2 regions of the Stenotrophomonas sp. NA06056 genome follow, and region 1 is predicted to be linked to the other one. Evidence: predicted binding sites of a transcription regulator. Region 1 holds the regulator's gene; the other holds the start of a gene.
The links. The regulator FliA, encoded in region 1, starts transcription of late flagellar genes. The targets are predictions, from matches to a motif close to TAAAGTTTNNCNNNCNNNGGCCGATAA.

Region 1 (7,861 bases):
GTCCTGACGCCGTGATCCTGTCCAACCGCCGGATCGAGGAAGGCATCGAGATCGTGGCTGCCGCCAACTACGATGAGAGCGCCGTGCAGCGCGCCCTGGAAGCCTCGCGTCGCGACGTGGCACCGCCGCCCGCGCCGAAGCCGCGCACCGCCGCCGATGCGGTGATCGCCGCCGTCACCCGCCGTCGCAGCAGCACCCCGGCACCGGAGCCGGTGGCAGCCACCACGTCGGCCGTCGCCGCCCTCGCCCGCGCCGCTGTCGGCGCGACCGGCCGCACCCTGGACAGCGCCGACGAGATCGTGCCGACCCGCGGCAGCACTGGCTTCGCTGCTACGCTGGCGCGTGCCGCCGTCAATGAATCGACGCTGCCGGAACAGATCTTCGCCCCGTTCGCCGACGCCATCGTGGCGCCCTCGCCGGCTGCGGCCGCGCCGGTGAACCGCGCCCGCTTCCAGATCGATCCGCCGCTGGAAGACAGCGCGCAAATGTCGGCAGTGTCGCCGCCGCCGTTGCCGGTCGCCCTCCAGGCCGCCGTCACGCCCGAAGACGAAGCCCCCCATGCGCCGGTTGCCGTGCAGCCGACAGAGCTTGTGCCCGCACCGCTGCCGACCCTGGCGCCGGCACCGGCGCTGACCCTGGTCGCCGACGACGCCGAAATCCGCCACCTGCGCCAGGAAGTGGCCGGTATGCGCCAGGTGATCGAGCGCGAGATGAACCGCTTCACCGACGAGCGCCTGCGCGGCTGCCCGGTGCGCGCCACTGCGCTGGACCTGATGGACGAGTACGGCTTCGACGCTGGCATCGCCCGCGACGTGGCCATGCAGATTCCGTTGGAGACCGAAGCCCATCGTGGCCGCGGCCTGATGCTGGGGTTGATCTCGCGCAAGCTGCCGATCGCCCCGGTCGATCCGATGGAAGAAGGCGGTGTGATCGCCCTGGTCGGCCCGACCGGCGCCGGCAAGACCACCACCATCGCCAAGCTGGCCTCGCGCTTCGCTGAAGCCCATGCGGCCCGCGATGTCGCCCTGGTCACCACCGATACGATGCGCATCGGCGCCCGTGAACAGCTGTACGGCTACGGCCGCCAGCTCGGCATCGCGGTGCACGAGGCCAACAGCGGCACCGACCTGGACCAGCTGCTGGAGCGATTGAAGGACTACAAGCTGGTGCTGATCGACACCGCCGGCCTGGGCCCGCGCGACCGTGCGCTGGCCGCCCAGCTGCAGTGGCTGCGCGCCGCCCGCCAGGTGCGCACCCTGCTGGTGCTGCCGGCCAACACCAGCTTCGGTGACATGGACGAGGTGGTCCGCCGCTTCGGCGCAGCCAACCTGCAGGGCCTGGTACTGAGCAAGCTGGACGAGACCGGCCGCTTCGGCAACGCCCTGTCGGTGGCGGTGGACCACAAGCTGCCGATCACCTGGGTGACCGATGGCCAGGACGTCCCGGACGACCTGCACCGGGCCAGTGCAGCCAATCTTGTACTTCGCCTTGAAGATTTGCGCCGCGCGGCCGATATGCCCTGCAACCCGGAGTTGAACCATGCCGTCGCGTGAGTACGCCAAGCTGACCACCACCTTCCCGCTGACGGCGACCCGCAGCGAGCCGCTCGGCCCTGTGCGCACGATTGCCGTGACCGGCGGCAAGGGCGGCGTCGGCAAGACCAACGTGTCGGCCAACCTGGCCGTGGCGCTTGCCGGCATGGGCAAACGCACCCTGTTGCTGGATGCCGACCTCGGCCTGGCCAACATCGACGTGATCCTCGGCCTGAACCCCACCAATACCCTGGCCGACCTGGTCGCTGGCCGCTGCAGCCTGGATGACGTGATCATCGAAGGCCCGAACGGCGTACTGGTGGTCCCGGCCGCGTCCGGTCGCCGGCACATGGCCGAGCTGGCCCCGGCCGAGCACGTGGGCCTGGTCAACGTGTTCTCCGAACTGGAACGCGAGCTGGACATCATGGTGGTGGACACCGCCGCCGGCATCAACGATGGCGTGCTGACCTTCTGCCAGGCCGCGCAGGACACCGTGGTCGTGGTCTGCGATGAACCGGCCTCGATCACCGACGCCTACGCCCTGATCAAGGTGCTGTCGCGCGAACGTGGCGTGGACCGCATCCAGGTGGTGGCCAACATGGTGCGCGACCCCAACGAAGGCCGCGTGCTGTACGAGAAGCTGACCCGCGTCTGCGAGAAATTCCTCGCCGATGTCTCGCTGAACTACCTCGGCTGCGTGCCGCAGGACGACTGGCTGCGCCTGTCGGTGCAGCGCCAGCAGCCCGTGGTGAAGGCCTATCCGTCCAGCCCGTCGGCACTGGCGATCACCGAGATCGCCCGCCGCACCGCCCGCTGGCAGGCACCCACCGAGCCGCGCGGTGGCGTCGAGTTCTTCCTCGAACGCATCATCAAGCAGCGTGGGGTGGCCGCATGAAAGGCGCCGCCCAGTACAGAGAGGTCCAGCGCACGGCGGCCAATGAGGTCATCGCCCAGCACTCGGACCTGGTGCGGCGCATCGCCCACCATCTGGCCGCACGTCTGCCGGCCAGCGTTGAAGTGGACGACCTGATCCAGGCCGGCATGATGGGCCTGATCGAAGCGTCGCGCAGCTACGACGCCGATCAGGGCGCTTCGTTCGAGACCTACGCCTCGATCCGCATCCGCGGCTCGATGATCGATGAGATCCGTCGTGGCGACTGGGTACCGCGTTCGGTGCACCGCCGTGCCCGCGACGCTGCTGCCACCATCCGCCGCCTGGAGCAGAGCACCGGTCGCGCCGCCAGCGCCACCGAAGTGGCTGCCGCGATGGAGATGCCGCTGCCCGAGTACCTGCGCCTGATGGAAGATGCCTCGCGCGGCCAGGTGCTGAGCCTGGAATCACGCATTGAAGACCAGGGCGAGCTCGACACCGTCGCCCAGGGCGGCCCGACCCCGCAGCAGGTGCTGGAACGCGGCGAGTTCGGTCGTGAGCTGGGCAACGCCATCGGCCACCTGCCCGAGCGCGAACAGCTGGTGCTGTCGCTCTACTACGAGCAGGAACTGAATTTGAAAGAGATCGGCGCAGTGCTCGGCGTGAGCGAGTCGCGGGTCTGCCAGATCCACGGCCAGGCGGTCCTGCGCCTGCGTGGCCGACTGAAGATTTTCGAGGCGGCCGACGCCGGCCTCGAGAGCTGATCAACAAAGGAACTCTGCTTTGAACAAGAACATGCGCATCCTGATCGTCGACGACTTCTCGACCATGCGTCGTATCGTCAAGAACCTGCTGGGCGATCTGGGCTTCACCAATACCGCCGAAGCCGAGGACGGGCATGCCGCGCTGTCGTTGCTGCAGAGCCAGCCGTTCGATTTCGTGGTCACCGACTGGAACATGCCGGTGATGACCGGCATCGAACTGCTCAAGGCGATCCGTGCCGATGCCAAGCTGAAGACCCTGCCGGTGCTGATGGTGACGGCCGAAGCCAAGCGCGAGCAGATCATCGAAGCGGCGCAGAACGGCGTTAACGGTTACATCATCAAGCCGTTCACCGCACAGACGCTGGAAGAGAAGCTCGGCAAGATCTTCGAACGCCTGGCGGCCAGCGCTTGATGGACACCACGGTCGACAAGAGCGCCCTTGCCCTGCGCCTGCAGGAAGCCCTGGACGCACTGGAATCCGGTGACGAGGCTGCCTGGCGCCAGCGCATCGACGGCCTGGTCGCGCTGCGTACCCAGCCGATGATGAGCGGCCTTTCGCGGCTGGCCCGCGAACTGGGCCAGGCGCTGGGCGAACTGCCGACCGTGCCCGATGAAGCCGGCGAGCTGGACGATGCCTGCGCGCGCCTGGACCACGTGGTGGCGATGACCGAACAGGCCACCCACCGCACCCTGGACCTGGCAGAAGAGTGCCGCAGCCTGACCGAACAGCTGCGCGCCGATGGCCTGCAGCCGGGCCAGGACGTGCAGCTCGACCGCATCCGCCACAACCTCACCGAGATCGCCCTGACCCAGAGTTACCAGGACCTGACCGGACAGATCATCCGCCGCGTGGTCGGCATCGTGCGCCGCGTGCATGAGGGTTTCGGCGCGCTCGGCCTGCCGCCGGAACAGCATCGCACCGACCCGGAACTGGCCGGGCCGGCACTGAAGGGGCTGGACCGCCATGCGGTCTCGCAGAACGACGCCGACGACCTGTTGTCGGATCTGGGGCTGTAACCATGGGCGCGGTAGCCGACGACATCACTGCCGATTTCATCATCGAGGCCCAGGAAATCCTGGATCGCCTCGGCGAACAGCTGGTGTCGCTGGAACAGGCACCGCAGGACAATGACCAGCTCAACGCGGTGTTCCGTGGCTACCACACGCTGAAAGGCGGCGCTGGATTCCTCGGCATCACCGCGATGGTCGAACTGTGCCACGCCGCCGAAGAGGCGCTGGGCGCCGCGCGCGCCGGCCAGGCCGTATTGCAGGCCCATCACTTCGATGCCGCCCAGCAATCGCTGGACTACCTGCAGTCGATGCTTGACGCGGTGTCTTCAGGCACCGAGCCGGGCTTTGCCCCACCCGAACTGGTCGCCCAGTTCGATGTGCATGGCGGTGGCGCAGCAGCGCCATCGGCCGCGGCGCCGAGTACCGGCGGGAGTGACCTGATCACCGACGACGAATTCGAGGCCCTGCTCGACCAGCTGCACGGCGGCAAGGCGCCGGCACCCGTGGCGGCGGCGAAGAAGGCCGACGACATGATCAGCGAGGACGAGTTCGAGGCATTGCTCGATCAGCTGCATGGCGGCGCCGCCCCGGGCAGCAACCCCACCGCAGCGATTGTCGCCGTACCGGCACCACGACCGACGCCCGCGCCGGCCGCACCAGTCGCCAAGCCGGCGCCCAACAAGCCCGTCGCCGAAGCCGAACACACCGTGCGCGTGGATACCAAGCGCCTGGATGCCATCGTCAACCTGATCGGCGAACTGGTGCTGTCACGAAACCGGCTGAAGACGCTGCGCACCCGCCTGCGCGATGAAGAGCTGGACCGCGCGGTGTCGACGCTGGATATCGCCACCGCACGCTTGCAGTCGGCAGTGATGCGCACCCGCATGCAGCCGGTCGGCAAGGTGTTCTCGCGCTTCCCGAAGGTGGCGCGCGACGTTGCGCGTTCGCTGAAGAAGGAAGTGGATCTGGAGCTGATCGGCGCCGAGACCGAGCTTGACCGCAACCTGGTCGAAGCACTGGCCGATCCGCTGGTGCACCTGGTCCGCAACGCCATCGACCATGGCGTGGAAATGCCTGACCTGCGCGAAGCGCAGGGCAAGCCGCGGATGGGCCACGTGCGCCTGTCGGCACAGCAGGAAGGCGACTACGTCAGCATCGAAGTGCAGGACGACGGTGCAGGCATCGATCCGGAGAAGCTGCGTGCCAAGGCGCGCGAGAAGGGCCTGATCGATCCGGAAGCCGCTGCCCGCCTGAGCAGTGAGGAATGCCTGCACCTGGTGTTCCTGCCGGGGTTCTCGACCAAACAGCAGGTGACCGATATCTCCGGCCGCGGCGTCGGCATGGACGTGGTGCAGTCACGCATCCGCGAGCTGAGCGGGCAGATCCAGATCCAGTCGGAACTGGGCCGCGGCAGCCGCTTCATGATCCGCGTACCGCTGACCCTGGCGATCCTGCCGACCCTGCTGGTGCAGGCCGGCGAAGACGTCTACGCGCTGCCGCTGGCCCGTGTGATGGAAGTGCTGCATGCACCGCGCACCTCGCTGGGCTGGTTCGACGGCCGCGCCGTGCTTGACCGCCGCTCGCACACGCTGGCGCTGGTCGATCTGCGGCAATGGCTGGATGTGACGCCGGCCGCCTCGCCCCTGCTGACCATCGTCGTGCTGCAGGCCGGTGAGGCACGCTTCGGGCTGGTGGTGGACCAGGTGCGCGGGCGCGAGGAAGTGGTCATCAAACCGCTGCCGAAAGCCCTGCGCGGCCTGCGCGGTTATGCCGGTGCAACCTTGATCGGCGATGGTCGCATGGCGTTGATCCTGGACGTGGACGGGCTGCGCAGCCCACACGACTGACCCGATTGCTGAACCCGACATGCAACAGCGCCGGGCCATGCCCGGCAACAGAAAAAACTGTGAACTCCGTTACACCAGAATCTCCCGGTGTCTCAAGTCCCATTCATACAAGCCGATACCGGACCCATGGATAGACTCAGCCTCATTGGACTTTTCCTCGCCCTGGCCTCACTGGTCGGTGGCAGCATCCTCAAGGGCGCCGGCCTGGCGTCGTTGTGGTCGCCTGCGGCGTTTGTGATCGTGATCGTGGGTACCGTGGCGGCCATCCTGCTGCATACCGCGCCGGCGGTGTTCAAGCATGCGTTCAAGATCGTGCGCTGGGTCGTGCGGCCGCCGCACAGCGACCGTCGCGAACTGATCCAGCAGATCGTGGAATGGAGCAACATCGCCCGCCGCCAGGGCCTGCTGGGCCTGGAATCGCAGGTGGAAGCGCAGCGTGATCCGTTCCTGCGCAAGGGTCTGCAACTGCTGGTGGACGGCGTGGAACCCGAATCGATCCGGCACATGCTGGAAATCGAACTGGGCAGCCAGGAACACCAGGACCAGGCCGGCGCCAAGGTATTTGAAGCCATGGGCATCTATGCGCCCACGCTGGGCATCATCGGCGCCGTGCTGGGCCTGATCGCGGTGATGAAGAACCTGGCCGACCCCAGCAAGCTGGGCCACGGCATCGCCGCTGCGTTCACCGCCACCATCTACGGCATCGCCTCGGCCAACCTGCTGTTCCTGCCAATCGCGGCCAAGCTGAAGGGCGTGATCGCCCACAACTCGCGCGACCGCGAAATGGTGATCGAAGGCCTGATCTCGATCGCCCAGGGCGAGAACCCGCGCAACATCGAAACCAACCTCTCCGGCTTCCTGCACTGACATGGCCCGCCGCAAGCACCACGAAGAGCACGCCAACCACGAAGCATGGGCGATACCCTATGCCGACCTGATGACGCTGCTGCTCGCCTTCTTCGTGGTCATGTACGCCATCTCCTCGGTCAACGAGGGCAAGTACCGGATCATGGCCGACGCCCTCACCGATGCCTTCGGTGGTGCACCGCGTACCATCAACCCCGTGCAGGTCGGCAACAAGCAGGTACAGGGCGGCGGCTGGGACAGCCCGTCGGTGATCAAATCGGGCACCAAGATCGGGCCCTCCGCCCCGGCGCCGTCGCACGACCCCACCCTGCTGCCGGCGATGGCCTCGCAGATGCGCATGCCGGTGTCGGTACACAACCAGGAGCAGATCGCGCGTGCCGAGCGCCAGCTCAACAGCATCGCCGACCGCCTGACTGCTGCACTGGCGCCACTGATCGACCGCGGCATGATCAGCGTGCGCCGCACCGAACTGTGGATCGAAGTCGAGATCAACAGCGACATTCTGTTCCCGACCGGCTCGGCAGCGCTGGATGTGCATGCCCGCGACACCCTGGCCAGCCTGGCCGGCGTGCTGCGCGACGTACCCAACAGCGTGCGCGTTGAAGGCCACACCGACAACGTGCCGATCGCCACCGCCACCTTCCCGTCCAACTGGGAACTGTCGGCCGGGCGCGCGGCCAGCGTGGTGCATCTGTTTGCCGACCAGGGGCTGCAGCCGTCGCGGCTGGCGATGGTCGGCTATGGTCAGTTCCGCCCACGCGAAGAGAACGACAGCGCGCAGGGCCGCAATCGCAACCGGCGGGTGATGGTCATCATCCTGGCCGACACCAGTCATTCGGTGGACCCGCTGGGCGAACGCCTGAACGCAGCCACCAGCGCCACCCGAGGCGCCAGCGAACAGGCCGCCGCCGCGCCGGCCAGCACCCCCACTTCCCCCATCGCACCGGTGCAGTTGCCACCGGTGCCGGC
Region 2 (7,861 bases), 700 kb from region 1:
CGCAGCGCGAGGCGGCCATCCAGCGCCTCGAAGCTGACCGTCGCGCCCGGGAATGCATCTTCAACACTGTGTGCCAGCGCCTGCGGATCGCCGATTTCCTGGATCGTCACCCAGGCGGCGGCGAGGTCACGGCCGTCGTGATGCAGCACCGGCGTGCGGGTCGCCATCGCCGGTTGTCGCGCCGGGGCGTCGGCATCGCTGCGGAAGTGGTCGTAGAAGCGCCAACGGCGGATGTACTCGCGCAATGTGATGGCTTCCGGCATGCGCTGCGGATCGCCCACCTGGGTGAACAGGCTGTCGAACAGTGAAAGGCGGTCGTCCACCAGGTCCCAGCCACGCGCGTGCCGCTGCCGCACCAGCGCGCCGCGACGGTCGACCAGCAGATTGGCGCTGCGCAGGAACGGGCCTGCCCAGATCGCTTCGGCCTTGATCAGCGGGTCCAGCGCGAAGGCCGATCGACTCGGCGGCGGATAGCCGAGGTCGATGGCGTAGCCGAATTCATCGGTTGCGAAGCCCAGCTTGAGCCCTACCGATTCCTGCCGTGGCCCGCCCTGCAACGGAATCTCGCCGGCCAGCACCCTGCGGTCGATCTTTTCCGGACCCGCCCAGAGTGCCGAACCCAATCCGCCCTCGCGGGCGAGTACCGCCGCGACGCCTCCTTGCGCGGTTTCCGCCAGCAGGCGCAGCGCGCGGTACAGGCTGGATTTACCACTGCCGTTGTCGCCGGTGACGACGTTGAGGCGCTGCATCGGCAGCACCAGCCCGTGCAGTGATCGGTAATTGGCGATGGCCAGGGTCTGCAGCATGGTCGACGTCCTTGCAGTGAGACGTTGAGGGTGCCGTGCGGGCATCGCAATGGCTGCGACTGCACGGAACGTGCCGAGCCATCCACGCATGGCGTGGATCTACGGGTGCATCCACGCATGGTGTGGATTACGGGTGCGTCCAGGCTTGGCGTGGATCCACCGCAGCCGCCCCGGTGGTCAGGGCGCCACTTCCACCCGGTTGCGGCCGGCGCCCTTGGCCCGGTACAGCGCAGCATCGGCACGGGCCAGGGTCTGCTCGGAGGTTTCATCGGGCCGGTGCTGCGCCACGCCGATGCTGATCGTCACCGGGAAGCCCAGCGGCAGGTTGGCCACCGCCACGCGCAGGAACTCGCATTGCAACTCGGCGGTGCGCAGGTCCACGTCCGGCATCAGTGCAACGAATTCCTCACCGCCGTAGCGTGCGGCCATGCCGCGCCCTGCGAAATGCGAGCGCAGCAGCACACCCAGTTCGGCCAGCACCCGGTCACCGGTCGCATGGCCCTGGAAATCATTGATGTGCTTGAAATGGTCGATGTCCACCAATGCCACGCAGGCCTGCCGTGCCTGGCCATCGGCGGCAACCACGGCTTCACCCAGCGCAGCTGCCAGCGCCCGCCGGTTGGGCAGGCCGGTCAGCGCATCGGTCCGGCTCTGTTCGGCCAGGTCGGCATTCTGTGCCAGCAGCACGTCGTGGTAGTCCGACAGCAGCCGCTCGTAGTCGTCACGCTCAAGCATGTGCTTCTGGATGTCCAGCGCGAAGCGGCGAAGCTCCATCACCAGCATCACCTGCCGCGACAGCGCGGCCAGCGCCTCGGCCTTGTCGCTTGCCAGGTGCTGCGGGCGCGCGTCGAACACGCACAGCGTGCCCAACGGCAGGCCGTCACTGCTGATCAGCGGGGCGCCGGCATAGAAGCGTACGTGCGGGTCGCCGGTCACCACCGGGTTGTCGTGGAAGCGCACGTCCTGCAGCGCGTCCTCGACCACCATGATCTCCTGCGGTTGCAGGATGGCATGACCGCACATCGATTCACTGCGCAGGTTCTCGGCCGCATCGATGCCCTGTATCGACTTGAACCACTGCCGCTCGACGTCGATCAGGGTCACGGCCGCCATCGTCGTGCCACAGACCGCCTTGGCGATGGCCACCAGATCATCGAAAGAGCGCTCGCGTTCGGAATCGAGGATCCGGTAGCGATACAGCGCCTCCAGTCGCAGCGCTTCGTTGGCAGGCTTGTCGGGCTTGATCATGCAGCGTCACGTTCCGGCAGGTCGCCGCAAAGTCTAGCCGATGTAGAGCCGCGCCCATGCTCGGCTGCACCCGGGCCACGGCAGCCGAGCATGGGCTCGGCTCTACAGACGTCGTTTACCAGTCCTGCTGCTGCGGCAACAGGCCGTGCAGCTCCTGCTCGGTCAGGTTGCGCCACTGGCCGGGCTTCAGCGCACCGATCTTGATGTTGTCGATGCGCACGCGGCGCAGCTGGGTCACGCGGTAGCCGAACTCGGCCGACATCAGCCGGATCTGCCGGTTCAGGCCCTGCTGCAGGGTGATGCGGAAACCGAACTTGGCGATCCGTGAGGTCTTGCACGGCAGGGTCATCTGGTCATGGATGCGCACGCCGCGGGCCATGCCGCGCAGGAATTCGTCGGTGACCGGCTTGTTCACCGCCACCAGGTACTCCTTCTGGTGGCCGTTTTCGGCGCGCAGGATCTGATTGACGATGTCGCCGTTGCTGGTCATCAGGATCAGGCCTTCCGACTCTTTATCGAGGCGGCCGATCGGGAAGATGCGCTGTTCGTGGCCGACGAAGTCGACGATGTTGCCCTTCACCGTGCTTTCGGTGGTGCAGGTCACGCCCACCGGCTTGTTCAGCACGATGTACACGTGGCGGCGGGCACCCGGCTTGCGGGCAGTCCGCACGCGCAACGGCTGGCCGTCGACCAGCACCTTGTCCTCCTCGCCGACCACCGCGCCGGTGCCGGCGGCATGGCCATTGACGGTGACCCGGCGGGCGGCGATCAGGCGATCGGCCTCCCGGCGGGAGCAGAAGCCGGTGTCGGCGATGTATTTGTTGAGTCGGCTGGTCATCGCCCCATTATCCGGCATCACCGCCCTTCCCGCCTCATGCCGTGGCCAACGGATCCCCGGTTTCGCCATCAAACACCCGGTTACGGCCACTGCGCTTGGCCACATACATGGCGTGGTCGGCCCGTCGCAGCAGCGCCGCCAGGTCATCCTCGGCGGGCCGCCACTGTGCCAGGCCTATGCTCGCGGTCACCTCCAGGCCGGGCACCTGCAGGTCCCGGCAGGTCTCGGTAATGCGCTGGCGCAGGCGTTCCAGCCGGGCGGCGGCGATCTCACGCGGCATTCCCGGCAACAGCAGCAGGAACTCCTCGCCGCCCATCCGCACCACCTGGTCCTCGCTGCGGACAGCGGCGCGAAGCGCGCGGGCCACGGCTACCAGCACCTGGTCGCCGATTTCATGGCCATGACGATCATTGATGTCCTTGAACAGATCGATATCGAGGAAGCCGATCACCAGCGGCCCGCGCTCACGTTCGCCCGCGTGCAGATGCTGGGCCAGCTGGTGCAGGCCGGCGCGACGGTTGGGCAGACCGGTCAGCATGTCGGTCTCGGCGAGCTGGCGCATTTCATCGCGCTGCTGGCGCAGCCGGCCCAGTCGCAGGTTGAGCGCGTAGGCCGCCATCATCAGCAGCCAGGTGACCGCCAGCTGCAGGGCCTCCACCCGATACGCCATCAGCCAGTGCGCGCTGGCGGCGTCGGCCACGATCAGCACCAGCATCGGTGCCAGTGCGGCCAGCCCTGCCAGCGACCAGACATCGCCGCGCAGGCGGGCCCAGACGCCCATCGCCAGCGACAGTGCGCAGCCGACGACAAAGGTCCCCTGCAGAACCTGCGCGACCACGCCCAGACCATCGCGCTGCAACCATGGCACCAGCGCCGCCAGCCCCAGCAGCGACCACAACACCAGGTGCTGGCCCACCCGTGAACGCGGCAGTACCCGGTCGCCGCCGTTCAAGCGCCACAATGCCGGCAATACCAGCGCCTGTGTCGCCGCCGTCAGCGCCAGCAGCCACCAGTCACCGCGACCACCGACCCGCAGCCAGGGTTCGGGATAGCCGCTGAGGCCACCGAGGATCGACTGCCACAGCACCAGCACCAGCGTGGCACCGATGTACATCAGGAAACTGCGGTCACGGGTGGTCAGATAGGCCATCAGCGCCGACAGCGCCAGCGCGATCGCCACGGCGATGCACGCGGCGCGCACCAACAGCCGGGCAGTATCGTTCTGCTGCACCGGGCTGGGCGCACCCAGCTGCAATGTCGGAACCCAACGCGCCTTCAGCGGCGTCTGCCAGGAGACCAGGAAAGGCTCGTGGCTGCCGGCGGCGGGTACCGCGACCATGCCGATGCCCGCACGGAAGCGCGAATCGCGGGTGCGCGCGTCCTGCATGTTGCCGCAGATTTCGCGGTCACCGTGCTGCAGCCGCACTTCGCCGGCAAAGACGTTGAAGACATCCAGCGCCTGCGGCTCGCCGGACCAGCCTCCCGGCGGTGCATCCACCCGTGTCTGCTGGCGCGGGCCAGCCAGCATCTGCGGTGTGCACGCGCGATGGGGGGTGGGTTCGGCCGTCGCGGTGCCGACGAGAAGGTAATCGCGGCCGGCGTCGACGCTGCGCGCATGGCCCAGCCACGGCATTGCCAACCACACCAGCAGCAGGACAAGCACCGCCCCTGTTTCGAAACGCACCTGCCTGCCGCCCACGCCACGTCCTGTTCCTGCTTACGTCCGCGCCCATTGCGCGTCGCCCCTGGCGGCATTATCGCAGCCGAATGCACCGCCGATGTGTAGACCAAAGTGGTGAGGTGTTGGCCGGGCTGCCGCCCGGCGCCCGCAGTAGTGCCGGCCGCTGGCCGGCAACCTCAAAAGCAACAGCGAAAGCGGGCTACCGAGGTGGGCGGGGCGGTATGGGCAGGCAGGACACGCCGTAAACCCATCCATGGGGGTTCGATGGCGCCATCCATGGCGCCAACGGTCCTGCCTGCCCATACCGCCCCGCCCCTGACAGTGTCCCGCCATCTGGTAGATCCACGCCGCGCGTGGATGGATCTCCATCGAGTTCGAGTATTTCGACAATTGATCGAAGAGCATCCACGCATGGCGTGGATCTACGTGTCGACCAAGGTCGACACCCACCAAGAGCACCAAGAGCAGGCCAAGAGCAGGCCATGCCATTCCGACAGATGGCGGAAACCTGTCGAAGGCGGGGTGGGTCCGGTTGCGGGGGTGTCCGCGGCATGGATGCCGCGGCCAAGCCCCCAGGGATGGGTTCACGGCGTCCCCCGCAACCGGGCCCACCCCGCCATCCCACGGAACCCCGCTTTTGCCGTTGCTGTTGCTGTTGCTGTTGAGGTTGCCGGCCAGCGGCCGGCACTACCGCGGGTGCCGGGCGCAGCCCGGCCGCAGCGCCTTCAGCCGGCAGCCGATGGCCCCTGCGTGCCGGCCAACCGCATCGGTCGCAGGTCGGCCAGGGTCAGCCGTTCCAGTGGCTGCGGCCGTTCGATGGCGTAGCCCTGCAGACCCTGCACGCCCATCCCGGCCAGCGCCTCGGCAACTTCATGGGTCTCCACCCACTCGGCCACCACTTCCATCTGCAGTTCGCGGCCCAGTTCGCTGATCGCGCGCACGCTGGCACGGCTGACCGGATCGGTATCCATGTCACGCACGAAGGCACCATCGATCTTCAGCATGTCCGCCGGCAGCTGCCGCAGGTAACCGAACGAGGACAGGCCCGAGCCGAAATCATCCAGTGCCACCCGGCAGCCACGCGCCTTGACCGCATCGATGAAGGCACGCGCCTGGCTCAGATTGCCGATCGCCGCAGTTTCGGTGATCTCGAAACAGAGCTTGGACGCCAGTGCGCGGTTGCGCTCCAGCAGATCGCAGACGAACGCCAGGAATCCTGGTTCGGCAATCGACTGGGCCGACACATTGACGTTGCACAGGCCCAGCTGGCGTACGTGTGCCGGGCACACCTGCAGATGGCGGAACAACAGGCCGAGCACGTGCCGGTCCAATACCACCGCCATGCCGTAGCGCTCCACCGCCGGCATGAACTGACCCGGCAGGTGCAGCACGCCGTCGCTGTCACGCATGCGCACCAGCACTTCGTAGTGCAGGTAGGACGGATCACCCACCTTGGCGATGCGCTGCGCGTACAGCAGCATCCGGTTCTCGGCCATGGCACGGCTGACCCGCTGCAGGCGTTCGGCCTCCAGCCGCCGTTCTTCCAGGGCCAGCCGGTTTTCATTGAAGCAATGCACGCGGTTGCGGCCGGCCTGCTTGGCGGCATAACAGGCACTGTCGGCGGCGCTCATCAACCAGTTCGCGTCCGGTGCCTCGGCCGTCACTTCGACCACGCCCACGCTGCAGCTCAGCTGCGGGCTGCCCTCACTGACCGGGAACGTGGCCTGGCCCAGGTTGCGGATCAGGCGCTGCAGGACGCGCTTGGCTTCGTCCTGGTTGGCGCGGGCGAGGAACACCGCAAACTCATCCGCGCCCAGGCGGCCCACCCAGTCGCCATCACGCACAGCGCCGACCAGGTACTCGGCGAAGCTGCGCAGCATCTGGTCGCCGGCCGCGTGGCCGAAGCTGTCGTTGACCAGCTTGAAGTGGTCCAGGTTGATGTAGCCCAGTGCGTGGGTTCCACCGTCGGAGCGGACCTGCAGCAGGGCCTTTTCCAGCAGGCGCTCGATCTCGCGACGATTGATCAGTCCAGTGAGCGGGTCGTGACTGGCGTGATGCTCTATTTCGCGTGCCAGGGCATGGTTCTGGCTGACATCCTCGACGATGGCGAACACCGACAGGCCACCGCTGGCGGTACGCACGCCGGTGCCGCTCCAGCGTCCCCACACCAGGCTGCCATCGCGACGCCGGAAGCGCAGTTCGCCTGGCCGCAGCTGGCGATCCCAGTCGATACGGCCCGCCTCATCGATCACCAGTTCGCCTTCCATCAGCAGTTCGGCCAGCGACATCTGCAGCAGCACGTCCCGGCGATGGTCGAGGATGTCGGCCATCGCCTGGTTGGCCTCCACCACCCGGCCGGCCGCATCCAGCTTGAGCATGCCGACGTTGGCCTGGTAGAACGCCGCCCGGAAGCGGCTCTCGTGCTCGGTCAGGTCCTTGCCGACCCGGCGTGCCAAGGCCACCGCCATCAGGCTGATCAACAGGACCGACAGGCCGCCCACGGCCAGGGTCGCGATGCGCACTGCGCGGGCCATGCGCAGCAGCGCCTGCGAGAACGCCTGCGCCTGCGCCCGTAACTGGTGGTCGATGCCCCGCAACCGGTGCAGGTACTCATCCACGCTCGCCTCGTCCAGCGGACCGGAGCCATGGCGGCGTTGCAGCTCCTCCGACAGCGCCTGCAGGGCCAACAGGTCCGCGTCGGTCTGGCGCCACAACCAGGTGGCCTCGCGGAAGGCGCCGACATTGCGCGCATGGCGGAACGAGAAGATCAGGCGCGGAATGTCGGCGCGGGCATTGCCACCACGCAGGAAACCGGCCCGGGCTGTCGCCTCGTCCGGTTCGGGTTGCTCCAGCGCCTTGCGGGCCTGCAGGTCACCCAGCGGAACCTGCAGTGCCCGTTGGGCATCCTGCAGATCCTGCAGATGGCCACGCGCCAGATAACGGCTGAGCGCCGCGGTGGCGTCCTGCTGCCCCCGCGACCAGTAGCCCTGCCCTGCGATCCACGCGGTCGATGCCGCCTGCAGCTCCTGGATCACGGCCGACAGCGCAACCAATCCGATCGCCATACCCGTCAACAGCGCAAATCGCAGCCCCAGCCCGCGGGTCATCGGCACCCGTCGACGCTGCTGGTCCATGCCACTTCTACCCATCCTGGATCCCCCGAATGTGCTGCGGTGACAATCTCCTACGGAACTGCGCCAGCCTAGAACCGGGGATGTGTGGACCATGCGAAACCGGACCCGGCCGGTGATCGGCAGCGGCGACCGAGCCTGCCAGGTGCCCTGAAAT

Region 2: the regulator FliA is predicted to act here: its motif matches at 4,727-4,753, upstream of HUT07_RS13060 (GGDEF domain-containing protein).

The regions. Positions count from the first base shown of each region.
Region 1 covers NZ_CP054931.1:2,200,213-2,208,073, forward strand. The annotation lists gene flhF (flagellar biosynthesis protein FlhF) at 1-1,553, shown strand, start outside; gene HUT07_RS09755 (P-loop NTPase) at 1,540-2,427, shown strand; gene HUT07_RS09760 (RNA polymerase sigma factor FliA) at 2,424-3,167, shown strand; gene cheY (chemotaxis response regulator CheY) at 3,187-3,579, shown strand; gene HUT07_RS09770 (protein phosphatase CheZ) at 3,579-4,184, shown strand; gene HUT07_RS09775 (chemotaxis protein CheA) at 4,187-6,025, shown strand; gene HUT07_RS09780 (flagellar motor protein) at 6,152-6,892, shown strand; partial or broken gene motD (flagellar motor protein MotD) at 6,894-7,760, shown strand.
Region 2 covers NZ_CP054931.1:2,903,448-2,911,308, forward strand. The annotation lists gene HUT07_RS13045 (AAA family ATPase) at 1-806, opposite strand, end outside; gene HUT07_RS13050 (sensor domain-containing diguanylate cyclase) at 984-2,054, opposite strand; gene HUT07_RS13055 (pseudouridine synthase) at 2,170-2,892, opposite strand; gene HUT07_RS13060 (GGDEF domain-containing protein) at 2,927-4,591, opposite strand; gene HUT07_RS13065 (EAL domain-containing protein) at 5,299-7,722, opposite strand.